Regions from separate parts of the Tatumella sp. UBA2305 genome, predicted to be linked through region 1. Evidence: predicted binding sites of a transcription regulator. Region 1 holds the regulator's gene; each other region holds the start of a gene.
The links. Region 1 encodes PurR, which represses purine synthesis genes. Its sites were predicted from a motif close to CANGCAAACGTTTGCNTG; they were not measured.
Positions count from the first base shown of each region.

Region 1 (4,220 bases):
TCTCCGTCTACCCATAACTGTGGAAAAGTTGGCCAGTTTGCATATTTCGGTAACTCGGCACGAATATCCGGATTCTGCAGGATATCGACATAGGCAAAACGCTGGCCGCAGGCTGAAAGTGCCTGAACCGCCTGAGCGGAGAAACCACAGCTTGGTAATTTAGGGGAACCTTTCATATACAGCAGAATAGGGTTTTCAGAAATCTGAGTCTGAATTTTTTCGAGAGTGCTCATAGTACTTCCTTCGGGACAAAACGACATGTTTTGTTATTGTAGCGATATCAACCCGCCAGTGAAAACGACATTTTTCATCTACTACATAAAAGTTCACTTATATGGCATTTCGCGTTAAACCGTTAACAACTGCAGGATGAAAAATTCAGTCGCATGAAGTTTCATCAAAGATATGTGGCTTAATTACCTGTTTATGCTCAATTTTACGTCAAAAAACTTCTCGTAACAGATTCCGGAAAAAAGACCTTAACATTTAATAAAATTCTGGATTAGAATGAATTTGGGGCTGACTGAAAGGTCAGATGTTATTTTTTAATTTTGTCCGTCTTTTTCAGGACATTTAACCTGTAACCTGACAACTATGCGTCTACTGATCACGCTTTTTATTCTGGCTGTAGCACAGCTTTTTTTCAATGTCGCAGAGGCATCGCCTCGAACCGCGGTAAATGCCACATTTCACAAAACCACCCGTAAAGCTGTCACCGAAGAGGATGCACGCCGCAAGCGAAGACCGATTAAGACGACCAGTAGTCGACATAAAACCCGTCAGCCCCTGATCCATCGGGTGAAACACTTCACCAGTCAGCGTAAAGTTAAACATAGTCGTACAACGAAAGAATCTCTTCATCTGGCAAAGAATCGCAGACATGAAACTAAAAAGTATGGCCGTCATCGCCCCGCAGCTATAAAAACGACGCGTCATCCATCCGCCACACTGGCCGCTATCCGGATGAGTAAACAGCATCGTTTGCGTTATCAGAAAGCCCGTGCGACCGCGATGGTTAAACTGATGGATCAACTCGGGAAGCCTTATCAGTGGGGAGGAACCTCTCCGCATACCGGATTTGACTGCAGTGGTCTGGTTTATTATGCCTATAAAGACCTGGTGAATTTCAAAATTCCCCGCACTGCGAATGAAATGTACCATCTGCGCGACGCAGCACCGGTAAAACGTGATGAGTTGGAAAAAGGTGACCTGGTGTTCTTCCGTATCCATCGTCACGGCGCAGCTGACCATGTTGGTGTCTACCTGGGTGATGGTAAATTTATTCAGTCACCTCGCACCGGTAAAGATATCCAGATTACTGCGTTAAGTAATGAATACTGGCAGCGTCACTATATTGGCGCACGTCGCATGATGACACCGAGCACCGTCCGTTAATTTTTCTTTCCCGCCCCGGAAAACAAACTGCACCTTAAACGCCGAGAGTAAGGTGCAGTTTTTTATACTGAGAGCAAGCTGCCTGACCCATCCCCCCTTTTCCCCAACGTTGCTTGCAGAATTGAGTCGCTGGTAACCTCTACCGCAGCAAAGTCACCGGCATTTCCCGACAACAAAAAAAACCGGCACCAGACTGACCCGGTGACCGGTCCTGACAACTTAACCACACAGGCTGGTCGTCGATGGCTGAACCTGTGCGCGACGATTAATGCAATATGGCCGTAAAACTGAAGGCCATAATCATCAGCAACGCTACGACAGTAGTTGTCAGTGCAAGCTTAAGATCAGTATCCATCAGAACTCCTTTAGGCACACTAAAAGTAGGGAGATAGTTATAATCCCACACTGGTGCGCAAAAATCTCGTTTTATTGTGGCAGCCTTGCTAGAATTGCCGGTCTTTGTTGCGCAAATTCCTCAGCTGCTGTTTTTTTACCGGTTGTCTTCCCCGGACTCTCCCCTGACCTCTGAGTTCCCATTAAGACTGGTCAGTAGAATGCTGAACTGACGCAAACGATTAACATATTAAAAATCAATATATTATTTTTTTAAAACCAGGAGTACTCACTGAATGGCAACTATTAAAGACGTGGCAAAGCGTGCAGGGGTTTCGACCACCACTGTGTCCCATGTCATTAATCAGACCCGTTTTGTTGCGGAAAACACACGGAAAGCGGTCTGGGAAGCGATAAACGAGTTGCACTACTCCCCCAGTGCTGTCGCCAGAAGCCTTAAAGTCAATAATACCAAGACGCTGGGCTTACTTTCGACAACACTCGAAGCCCCATATTTTGCCGAAATTATTGAAGCTATTGAAAAAAAATGCTTTGACCACGGCTATACCCTGATTTTGGGTAACGCCCACAACGATCTACAGAAGCAGCGGGCTTACCTGTCAATGATGGCGCGCAAACGCGTAGACGGGCTTCTGGTCATGTGTGCCGAATATCCGCAAGAGCTGCTGGATATGCTGGAAGAAAACCGCAATATTCCGATGGTGGTGATGGACTGGGGGGTGTCACGCGGAGACTTTACAGACACGGTGCTGGATAACGCGTTTCATGGCGGATACCTGGCAGGGCGTTACCTGATTGAGCGGGGTCATCGTGATATTGGTTGTATCCCGGGACAAATGGAAAGAAATACCGGAGGTGGCCGGCTGGCAGGTTTTCTGAAAGCTCTGGAAGAGGCGGGGATCACTCACCGTGAAGAATGGAGCGTCCAGGGGGATTTTGAACCCGAGTCTGGTTACAAGGCGATGCAGAAAATACTTGCGCAACCTCAGCTCCCGACTGCGGTATTCTGCGGCGGGGATATTATGGCCATGGGAGCCATTTGCGCTGCAGATGAACAGGGACTGCGGGTGCCCCAGGACATCTCCATTATTGGCTACGATAATGTGCGCAACTCTCGTTACTTCACGCCGGCACTCACAACCGTTCACCAGCCAAAAAGTGAATTAGGCGAAAAAGCGCTTGAGATGCTACTCGACCGCATAGTGAACAAACGCGAAGAACCTCAAACCATTGAAATCCATCCGACACTGATAGAACGTCGTTCGGTAAGCGACGGTCCGTTCCACGACTACCGGCGCTAACCACCTCAGTCACTCCCTGAGCCATTCCTGGTTCAGGGTGGCAGTATCTCCCAGGTACTCCAGGATCCAGCGTAAAGCCGGCGAAGTACGTTGTTCTGACCAACTCACGCAACATGGACTTTCCGGAAACGGAACGGGTAGTTTCAGTTCTTTCGCTTCTCCGCTCTCTAATAGCGGCCGTGCAAGGTGGCCGGGGACCATAGCCACACACAATCCTGCCCTTACGCAATCCAGACCAGTCTGCCAGTCCGGTACGGTCATCCGACGTTGGTTATCCAGAGTCCAGGTCATCCTTCGCGGTAATTCCCTTGAGGTATCCTCCATAACCAGTGATGGCCATGCACGAAGCTGCTCCTCGCCCGACTGAGATTCTCTTGCCAGGGGATGTCCGGCACTGACGATACAACGCCAGTTAAGACGTCCCATATCCTGGAACGCATAACGCCCGGCTACCGGGACCGCCTGAGTCGCCCCAATCGCCATATCAACGCGGCCTGCGGCTAATGCATCCCAGACCCCGTTAAACACCTCTTCATAGATATGCAATTCAACATCCGGGAAGTGTCGGTAAAAGTCGATGGTCAGTTGCTGCATTCTGGAACGTTTAACGATACAGTCCATCGCAATACTGAGTTCACCACGCCAGCCGTTTGCCAGTTGCTGGCACTGACGCCGGGTTTCCTGCATTTTTTTGATAATCCCCCGACCTTCGCGAACAAAATGTTCACCTGCGGCCGTCAGTATCACATCACGGTGCTGTCGCTCAAACAATGAGACTGCCAGCCACTCCTCCTGTTGTCGCACGGTATAACTGATGGCTGAGGGTACCCGGTGTAACTCTCTGGCTGCCGCACTAAAGCTACCATTCCTCGCCACTGCATCCACGACTTCGAGCGCATATTCTGACCACATAGCAACCTTTCAATATTTTTCACAGTTGGTTGCAAATAATAACGGTTCACAACCCTCCACGCACCCTTTTAAACTCTGGCGCAAATTTCCACGAGGAGGATCGATGCGTCATCCGGTAATCTTTTTAGTCTATCTGTCATTACTCAGTATGCTGGGTTTTCTGGCTACAGATATGTATCTGCCTGCTTTTGAGGCCATGAAACAGGATCTGAATACCGATTCAGGTGTGATTAGTGCCAGCCTGAGCCTGTTCCTTGC
Region 1 is NZ_DDVT01000015.1:612,892-617,111, forward strand. Features, by position in the region: gene B3Z23_RS09230 (Grx4 family monothiol glutaredoxin) at 1-233, opposite strand, end outside; gene B3Z23_RS09235 (C40 family peptidase) at 595-1,395, shown strand; gene B3Z23_RS09240 (YnhF family membrane protein) at 1,661-1,750, opposite strand; gene purR (HTH-type transcriptional repressor PurR) at 2,025-3,050, shown strand; gene punR (DNA-binding transcriptional activator PunR) at 3,060-3,962, opposite strand; gene punC (purine nucleoside transporter PunC) at 4,066-4,220, shown strand, end outside.

Region 2 (4,220 bases), on a different contig from region 1:
CTGCCGGACGCTGATTGACCAGATCAGCATATTTCTGATAGTCGCTGTATTCACCGCTTTGAACTGCCTGTTGCAGGGTGCCGACGACATCCGGGTTATAAGCGTGGTATTCGCCACCGTGGACGTACTTCAGTAAGCCACCCTGTTCCAGAGTCTTACGTTGCAGCCAGGCACGTTTGGCCAGGTTAACCAAATCCTGCTGGAAGTCAGTAAAACTGGCTCCGGCAATACGGCTGGTCACGTTCTGAAAGCACAGACGGGTCACATCCTGGTGCAGACCAACGGCTTCAAACAGTTTGGAACAACGGTAAGAAGCAATGGTTGAGATGCCCATTTTGGACATGATTTTGTACAGACCTTTGTTGATGCCGTTACGGTAGTTCAGCATCACATTACGGTAATCTTTTTCGATCACCCGGCTATCGCACATCTGAGCCAGAGACTCGTAAGCCAGCCATGGATACACGGCAGTGGCACCAAAGCCAAACAGTACCGCAAAGTGGTGCGGATCGCGGGCTGAGGCCGTTTCAACAATGATGTTGGCATCACAACGTAGATTTTTTTCTACCAGACGTGCCTGTACTGCACCAACGATCATTGGAGCGGGTACCGGTAAACGGCCCGGACTTATCTGACGATCGGAAAGCACCAGCAGTACTGTTCCCTGGCGAACCAGCTCTTCTGCCTCGTCATTCAGGCGATGAATAGCGTGCTCCAGCGTTTCGTTGTCCGGTTCGAATGTACAATCCAGGGTATCGGCACGGTAGTATTTGCCTTCCAGCGTGGTTAGCTGGGTGAAGTCTGAATAGAGGAGAATCGGCGATTTAAAGCTTACCCGATGTGCCTGTCCCTCAGCTTCACAGAAAACGTTCATTTCCTGGCCGATACTGGTCGCCAGTGACATGACGTGGTTTTCACGCAGCGGATCGATTGGCGGGTTGGTCACCTGAGCGAATTGCTGACGGAAATAGTCATAAATGATACGTGGACGGCTGGAGAGTACGGCAAAGGGGGTATCGTCACCCATTGAACCGACAGCCTCCTGGCCATTTTCACCCAGTACCCGCAATACGGTATCCAGCTCTTCGCTGCTGTAACCAAACTGCTTATGGTAAGTTGCCAGCATCGCGTCGGATAACTGACGGCTGCCGACCTGCTCGTCCGGTAACTCTTCAAAAGGCACCAGGCGCTTAACGTTCTTCTCCATCCACTCTTTATAAGGGTGGCGGCTTTTCAGGTCATTATCGGTTTCTGCTGAATGGAGGATACGCCCTTCACGGGTGTCAATAACCATCAGTTCACCCGGACCGACGCGGCCTTTTTCTACCACTTCATCGGGTTGATAGTCCCAGATGCCGACTTCTGAAGCACAGGTAATCAGTTTATCTTTGGTGATGACATAACGGGCCGGGCGTAAGCCATTACGGTCCAGGTTACAGGCTGCATAGCGGCCATCCGACATAACAATCCCCGCCGGGCCATCCCAGGGCTCCATATGCATCGAGTTAAAGTCGAAGAAGGAACGTAATTCCGGGTCCATATCCGGGTTGTTCTGCCAGGCGGGTGGTACCAGTAAGCGCATCGCGCGGATCAGGTCCATACCGCCACTCAGGAACAGCTCCAGCATATTATCCATTGAACTGGAATCCGAGCCTGTTTCATTAACAAATGGCGCCGCATTTTGTAGATCCGGAATCAGTGGCGTATTGAATTTGTATGCACGAGCACGTGCCCACTGACGGTTACCGGCAATGGTATTAATCTCGCCATTGTGCGCCATATAACGGAATGGCTGAGCCAGTGGCCAGCGAGGCACAGTATTGGTAGAAAAGCGCTGATGGAACAGACAAATAGAAGATTCCAGGCGTAAATCAGCCAGATCCAGATAAAAGCGTGGCAGGTCGGCAGGCATGCACAACCCTTTGTAGATATTTACCTGGTTTGAGAAGCTGCACACATAGAAATCACTGTCATTCAGTGCTTCAACGCGTTTTTCTATCCGGCGGCGTGCCATATACAGACGGCGTTCCATATCACGCGGGCGCCAGCCAGCTGGTGCATTAATAAATATCTGCTGGATATCAGGCAGGGAGGAGAGTGCAATTTCGCCCAAAACGTCCTGATTGGTCGGGACCTCACGCCATCCGACCACTGACAGTGTTTCGCGAATAATCTCTTCTTCGACAATCTGACGTGCCGCACTGGCTTTTGCTTCATCGGTGCTCATAAACAGCATACCAACAGCATAATTTTTGGCCAGCCTCCAGCCTTTTTCTTCAGCGACAACGCGGAAGAAACGGTCAGGTTTTTGTAACAGCAGTCCGCAGCCATCTCCGGTTTTGCCGTCAGCAAGAATTGCACCGCGATGTTGCATTCTGGCCAGGCCATGGATGGCGGTACGTACTACTTTATGGCTCGGTTCACCTTCTATATGGGCGATCAGACCAAAACCACAGTTATCCTTTTCAAGGGATTTATCATACAACATTTAGTGAACCTCCCCGGGCTCTATAGACCCTTAATATTCCGGCAGTCAGACATGCTCAGTGAAGGCGACAGAATGAACGCACAAGGTTGCGCCGTTATTCCTTTATCGCCCTATAGCCAGGACTGGTTTAGTCGATGTGACAAGTGCCGGGAACTTGTTACAGGGAACCTCTGCTACTGCATAAATATGGCGGAAAGTGAATCCGCACAGAAAGCTTCCAGTGGATTTCCAACTTATCGGGAAAGTGAAGTCAGGTCAAATAGTGGCGCGTTTTAAGTTGTTATTGACAATTTTTATCTATCATTATGATTATTATGAATTTACTGGACCATCAGGAGGTTTGTTTCGGTGGTGAAGGCGTAGATAAGTGTGAGCTGTCTCACTATAGTGCAGTGCCACAATAACTGCACCATGCTGGTGCCAGGGGGAATTGCAGCAGAAAATGCTACAATGCTCGGCGTTAGCCACTAATATATCTGTTTTTCTTATAATGTCATTTTTGCATCTTACGGTAGCTCATATTAGTAAAATTAATTAAACCATACGATGATTAATGATGCATAAAATTGGTATTTATATTCATTCTCACTTGAAGGTTGGATGAGGTCAGAGACTATTCCCCTGGTACTCATCCCCTGGCTTCCGCAAAATCGATTTTCTACCTGATATTTCCGGTGATCCCTGGTGGTAATTTCCCCTCTGTCCTTTCTGTGACAACATTTTAGGATATGATGGAGGCTACTGTCAGGGAGCGCGTTATGAAACAAATAAGACTGCTAGCACAATATTACGTGGATCTCATGGTCAAACTTGGCCTGGTCCGTTTCTCTTTACTTCTGGCTTCAGCGCTGGTGGTACTGGCCATGATTGTCCAGATGGCCGTCACGCTGGTTCTTCAAGGGCGGGTAGAGAGCATTGATGTCGTTCGATCGGTATTCTTTGGCTTACTGATTACTCCCTGGGCGGTTTATTTTCTGTCGGTAGTGGTTGACCAACTGGAAGATTCCCGACAACGTCTCGCCAGGCTGGTGGATAAACTGGAGGAGATGCGTAAACGTGATTTACAGCTCAACCAACAATTAAAAGAAAACATCCAGCAGCTGAACCAGGAAATTAACGTGCGTAAGGAAGCGGAGCAGGCCCGCGAACATGCCATGGATAAGCTCAGGGAAGAGATGGCGAGTCGTGAAAAAACGCAAATTGAGCTTGAACAGCAGTCAACGTTTTTGCGTTCCTTCCTCGATGCGTCACCGGACCTGGTATTTTACCGAAATATTGATCGTAAGTTTTCGGGCTGTAACCGGGCTGTTGAACTGTTGACCGGCAGAGTTGAAAAACAGCTGGTCGGTCTGTCCCCTAAAGATATTTATGATGCCGATACAGCAGAGAAAATTCTGGAGACCGATGAGAAAGTCTTCCGTCATAACGTTGCTCTGACCTATGAACAGTGGTTGCAGTACCCGGATGGAAAAAAAGCCTGTTTTGAAATTCGTAAAGTTCCTTACTACGACCGTGTGGGCAAACGTAGCGGGCTGATGGGATTTGGTCGCGACATTACTGAACGTAAACGCTACCAGGATGCGCTGGAAAATGCCAGCCGCGAAAAAACGACCTTTATTTCCACGATCAGTCATGAACTTCGTACCCCGTTAAATGGCATTGTTGGCCTGAGCCGGATTCTGCTGGATACCGGGCTTAATCAGGAACAGTTGAATTATCTGAAAACCATTCA
Region 2 is NZ_DDVT01000021.1:256,881-261,100, reverse strand. Features, by position in the region: gene gltB (glutamate synthase large subunit) at 1-2,488, opposite strand, end outside; gene arcB (aerobic respiration two-component sensor histidine kinase ArcB) at 3,247-4,220, shown strand, end outside.
Region 2: gltB (glutamate synthase large subunit) is a predicted target of PurR. The motif match lies at 2,564-2,581, and genes of this name have one in related genera.

Region 3 (4,220 bases), 360 kb from region 1:
ATTTTTGAGCCGGCCGGCATCATACCAGGCCTGGCCCAGCTCGCCACCACCACGAATATGAATTAAGGCATACACAAATCCCCGATCGAGCAGGCTGAGTCGGCTACTGCTAAAATCTGCGTCCATGCTGCTGCCGTAGGCACCATACCCGTATACCAGCAAGGGGTTTTCCCCACGCCTGAACAGGTCTTTCCGGTAAACCAGCGATACCGGAACCTGACAGTCATCATCCATTGTCAGCCAGAGATATTCGCTGTGATACTTAACGGCCGAAAACCCTTTCACCGCGCTCTGTTTCAGGGTTTTGCGTTCACCACTGTCAAGATCGAGCTGGTAGGTAGTGGCCGGAGTTGTCATTGAAGAGTAACCGTAGCGTAGTTGCGAAGTTTCCGGCGACGGGTTGTAACCCAGCCAGGTCACATAAGTCGGGTCATCGAAGCTGATCAACCGCTGTTCATCACGGAAACGATGATATTGTGACAGGCAACTTAACCCGTTTTCCCGCTCTTCTGTCACCAGCCAGTCGCGGAACACCTGAAAATCTTCCAGAACCCGGTGTTCCCTGACCGGTATCAGCGTTTTCCAGTGCATTTCATCCCGTTGGCACTCGTCGGCACTGTACAGGGCAAAGTTAATACCGGCGGTGTTTGAGCGGATATAAAACTGCTGCTGATAATGATCGAGCCCATACTCATGCCCTTCCCGGCGGGGTAAAAAGCACTCAGGTTCGGAACGAGGTTGACTGGCATCTACCAGCCAAATTTCGCTGGTTGTCGTACTGTCGATAATAATTTCGATGTAATCTTCAGAAGTCGTTTTCCCGAGGCTGACATAAAAACTGTCATCATCCTCCTGATAGACCAGTTGATCCTGGCTGACCGGCGTACCCGCTTCATGGCACCACACCTGCCAGGGTAATAATGTTTCGGGATCCTGACGCACATAGAATAACGTGCGACCATCATTGGCCCACATCAGTGAGGGAGAAACACCCGTCAGCACTTCCGGAAACCAGCGGTATTCATGTAAATCATACAACCGGATTTCATATTGACGCCGGGAGAGGAAATCCTCTGCAACCGCCATCAGAGTATTGTCCGTGGTAATGTCCAGGGCGCCGAGACTGTAGAACGGATGAGTTTCTGCCCTTTTATTACAGTCAATCAGACACTGCCAAAGGGGTTCTCCCTGCGTCGTTTCCGGGGCCCGATACCATAACGGATATTCGCCCCCTGCTTCAAAACGTTGCTGATACAAAAAACCATTTTTAAGATAAGGAACGGAGTGATCTTTTGGTGGAATACGCGCTACCATCTCCTGGTAGAGTGTCTCTTCCAGTGCTTTTAACGGGGCCAGTTGTTGCTGACAATAATTATTTTCCTGTCGCAGATAATCCAACACTTCCGGGCTGGACCTTGCATCATCCCGAAGCCAGTAATAGTCATCAATTCTGGTATCACCGTGCATCACCATTGTATGAGGATGTCTTGCCGCATTAGGAATTTTCATCGTATCTGTCCTGAAAAATTGGGTCGTATTCCGCCGAAAAAACATCGACTACAGTGATTAAAGGTGACAGTGTCACGACGGTAGCTGTCCGTCTCATAGCAAGACTTTACCATTATAAAAAAGAAATCGCCTGCTAATGCCTGCGCAATCGTTTTCCTTTATACTGTGCGGCAGTTTTTGAACAGAATTAACGGGTGGAAATAATGGTAACTCTCGGAACTGCACTGCGTCCGTCAGCAACACGTGTCATGTTATTAGGCTCTGGTGAACTGGGGAAAGAAGTCGCCCTGGAGTGTCAGCGGCTGGGTGTCGAAGTCATCGCGGTTGACCGCTATGCTGACGCACCGGCAATGCATGTGGCACATCGTAGCTATGTCATCAATATGCTGGATGGCGAAGCGCTGGCGGCGATTATTGCCAAAGAAAAACCTGATTATGTGGTTCCGGAAATTGAAGCCATTGCGACAGATAAGTTACTGGAACTTGAACAACAAGGTGTACATGTTGTTCCAACGGCTCGTGCTGCAAAACTGACCATGAACCGCGAAGGCATCCGCCGCCTGGCGGCCGAAGAACTGGCACTTCCCACCTCCGACTATCGGTTCGCTGACAGCCAGCAGGCGTTTGTGGCTGCCGCTCACGAAATCGGTTTTCCTTGTATCGTCAAACCCGTCATGAGTTCTTCGGGTAAAGGTCAGAGTTTTATTCGTGATGAATCAGGGCTGGAAAAAGCCTGGCAGTATGCCCAGCAAGGTGGTCGTGCCGGTGCGGGACGGGTTATCGTCGAGGCAGTGGTGAAGTTTGATTTTGAAATTACACTACTCACCGTCCATGCTGCCGACGGAATTCACTTCTGTGCGCCCATCGGACATCGTCAGGAGGACGGGGATTACCGCGAATCATGGCAGCCACAAGCCATGAGTGATTTAGCATTGCAACGGGCTCAACAGATTGCAGAGTCGGTGGTTAAGGCGCTGGGTGGTTATGGTCTGTTTGGTGTTGAACTGTTTGTCTGTGGTGATGACGTTATCTTCAGCGAAGTTTCGCCTCGCCCGCATGATACAGGAATGGTGACCCTGATTTCTCAGGATCTGTCAGAATTTGCCCTGCATGTTCGAGCTTTCCTTGGTTTACCGGTTGGAGGGGTACGCCAGTATGGTCCATCCGCATCTGCGGTGATCCTGCCAGAGTTAACCAGTCAGGATGTACGTTTTTCGGCCGTAGAACAGGCCGTTGGTGCCGGGTTGCAGTTACGTCTGTTTGGTAAACCGGAAATTGAAGGTCGCCGCCGACTCGGTGTCGCCTTAGCCACCGGTGAAACTATCGACGAAGCTGTCAGCCGCGCTATCTCAGCGGCCAGCTCAGTAAGCGTCACAGATAAATAACTGCCTGTTCCACAAATTGCGGGCAACAGGATAACTCTGTAACGGAACTGTATATATTATCCTGTTCCGCAAAAGCGCTCACCGTTTCCCGTGGCACACACCACGGGAAACGGTTTTCGCTGTCAGAAATGAACGTTGGCCGTCAGCATCCAGGTCCGGGGTGTGCCTGGTGTGTAGCGATAACCACTGCGATTCAGTGCAGCAATGTATTTCTTATTGAACATGTTATACAGGTTAAATTGCAGATCCAGAGTGGAATTCACCCGCCACGTAGCCATTGAGTCTGCGACCCAGTAATGATCGACACTGGCTGGGGTTCCCGAAGCACTGTCTTTAATCTTATGCATACTGCCGGTATAACGTGCCCCAAGCCCGATAGTAACCGCATCAGTAACATCCCAGGTTGCCCATGAGGTGAATGCATGCCTTGGTGTAAACGGTATGTAGTCGGACCCGTCACTGGTAGCCGAGGTCTGATCAGTACGGGTATTTTGTAATGTATAACCCGCCATCAGATGTACTGTATCGGTAATGTCTCCCTGAGCGGTCAACTCATATCCCTCTACCCGTTTTGATCCTGTCTGCACATACTCATTAGTCGTTGCATCCAGTTCGGCATCATTCTTAATATTGGTTCTGAACAGTGCTGCGCTGAGCAACAGCTTTTTGTTCAGTAATGACCATTTGGTCCCGAGTTCTGAGGTTTCGGCCCGCTCAGGTTTAAAATCAATGTTTTCACCGCCACGTGATACACGGTCGGTAGAATTATCGGTCAGTTTGAAGTCGGTTCCACCTGGTGGTTGCTGGGAAACGCCGTAGTTAAGATAGAGATTACCTTCACTGGTCAGGTGATAAAGCACACCAGCCTTCCAGTTAACCAGATTTCCGGAGTGGCTAAGGTCACTGGTACCTGTAGCACTCCCTGCCGTGTAATGCGTTTTATAACTATCCAGCCTTAATCCGCCGTTGAGCTCAAAGCGATATGGCAACTTAACCGTATCAAACGCATATACACCGAGCGTATTAGTACGCGCTTTCGATCCATAACCGGCAGTTCGGGTCACTGAAGTATCAGAGTCCGGATCCAGCAGGTTTACGGCATTACTACTAAAAGCGTAAGGATAAGAAACATAATTTTCCTGAGTAAGCTCAAGTCCGGTACTGACATTATGGTGAATACCATAGGTATCGAATTTGGTGGACAGGTTAGTCTGGTTAGTCAGGATTTTGTCGACAGTATCGCTGGAGTTCATTTTTCTGATCCCCCAGACTGAGCCGTCGGCATCTTCGGTGACCGTCCCCGCCGTAACTGCAGAAAGGAGGTAG
Region 3 is NZ_DDVT01000015.1:251,582-255,801, reverse strand. Features, by position in the region: gene B3Z23_RS07560 (S9 family peptidase) at 1-1,509, opposite strand, end outside; gene purT (formate-dependent phosphoribosylglycinamide formyltransferase) at 1,713-2,894, shown strand; gene B3Z23_RS07550 (catecholate siderophore receptor Fiu) at 3,017-4,220, opposite strand, start outside.
Region 3: purT (formate-dependent phosphoribosylglycinamide formyltransferase) is a predicted target of PurR. The motif match lies at 1,651-1,668, and genes of this name have one in related genera.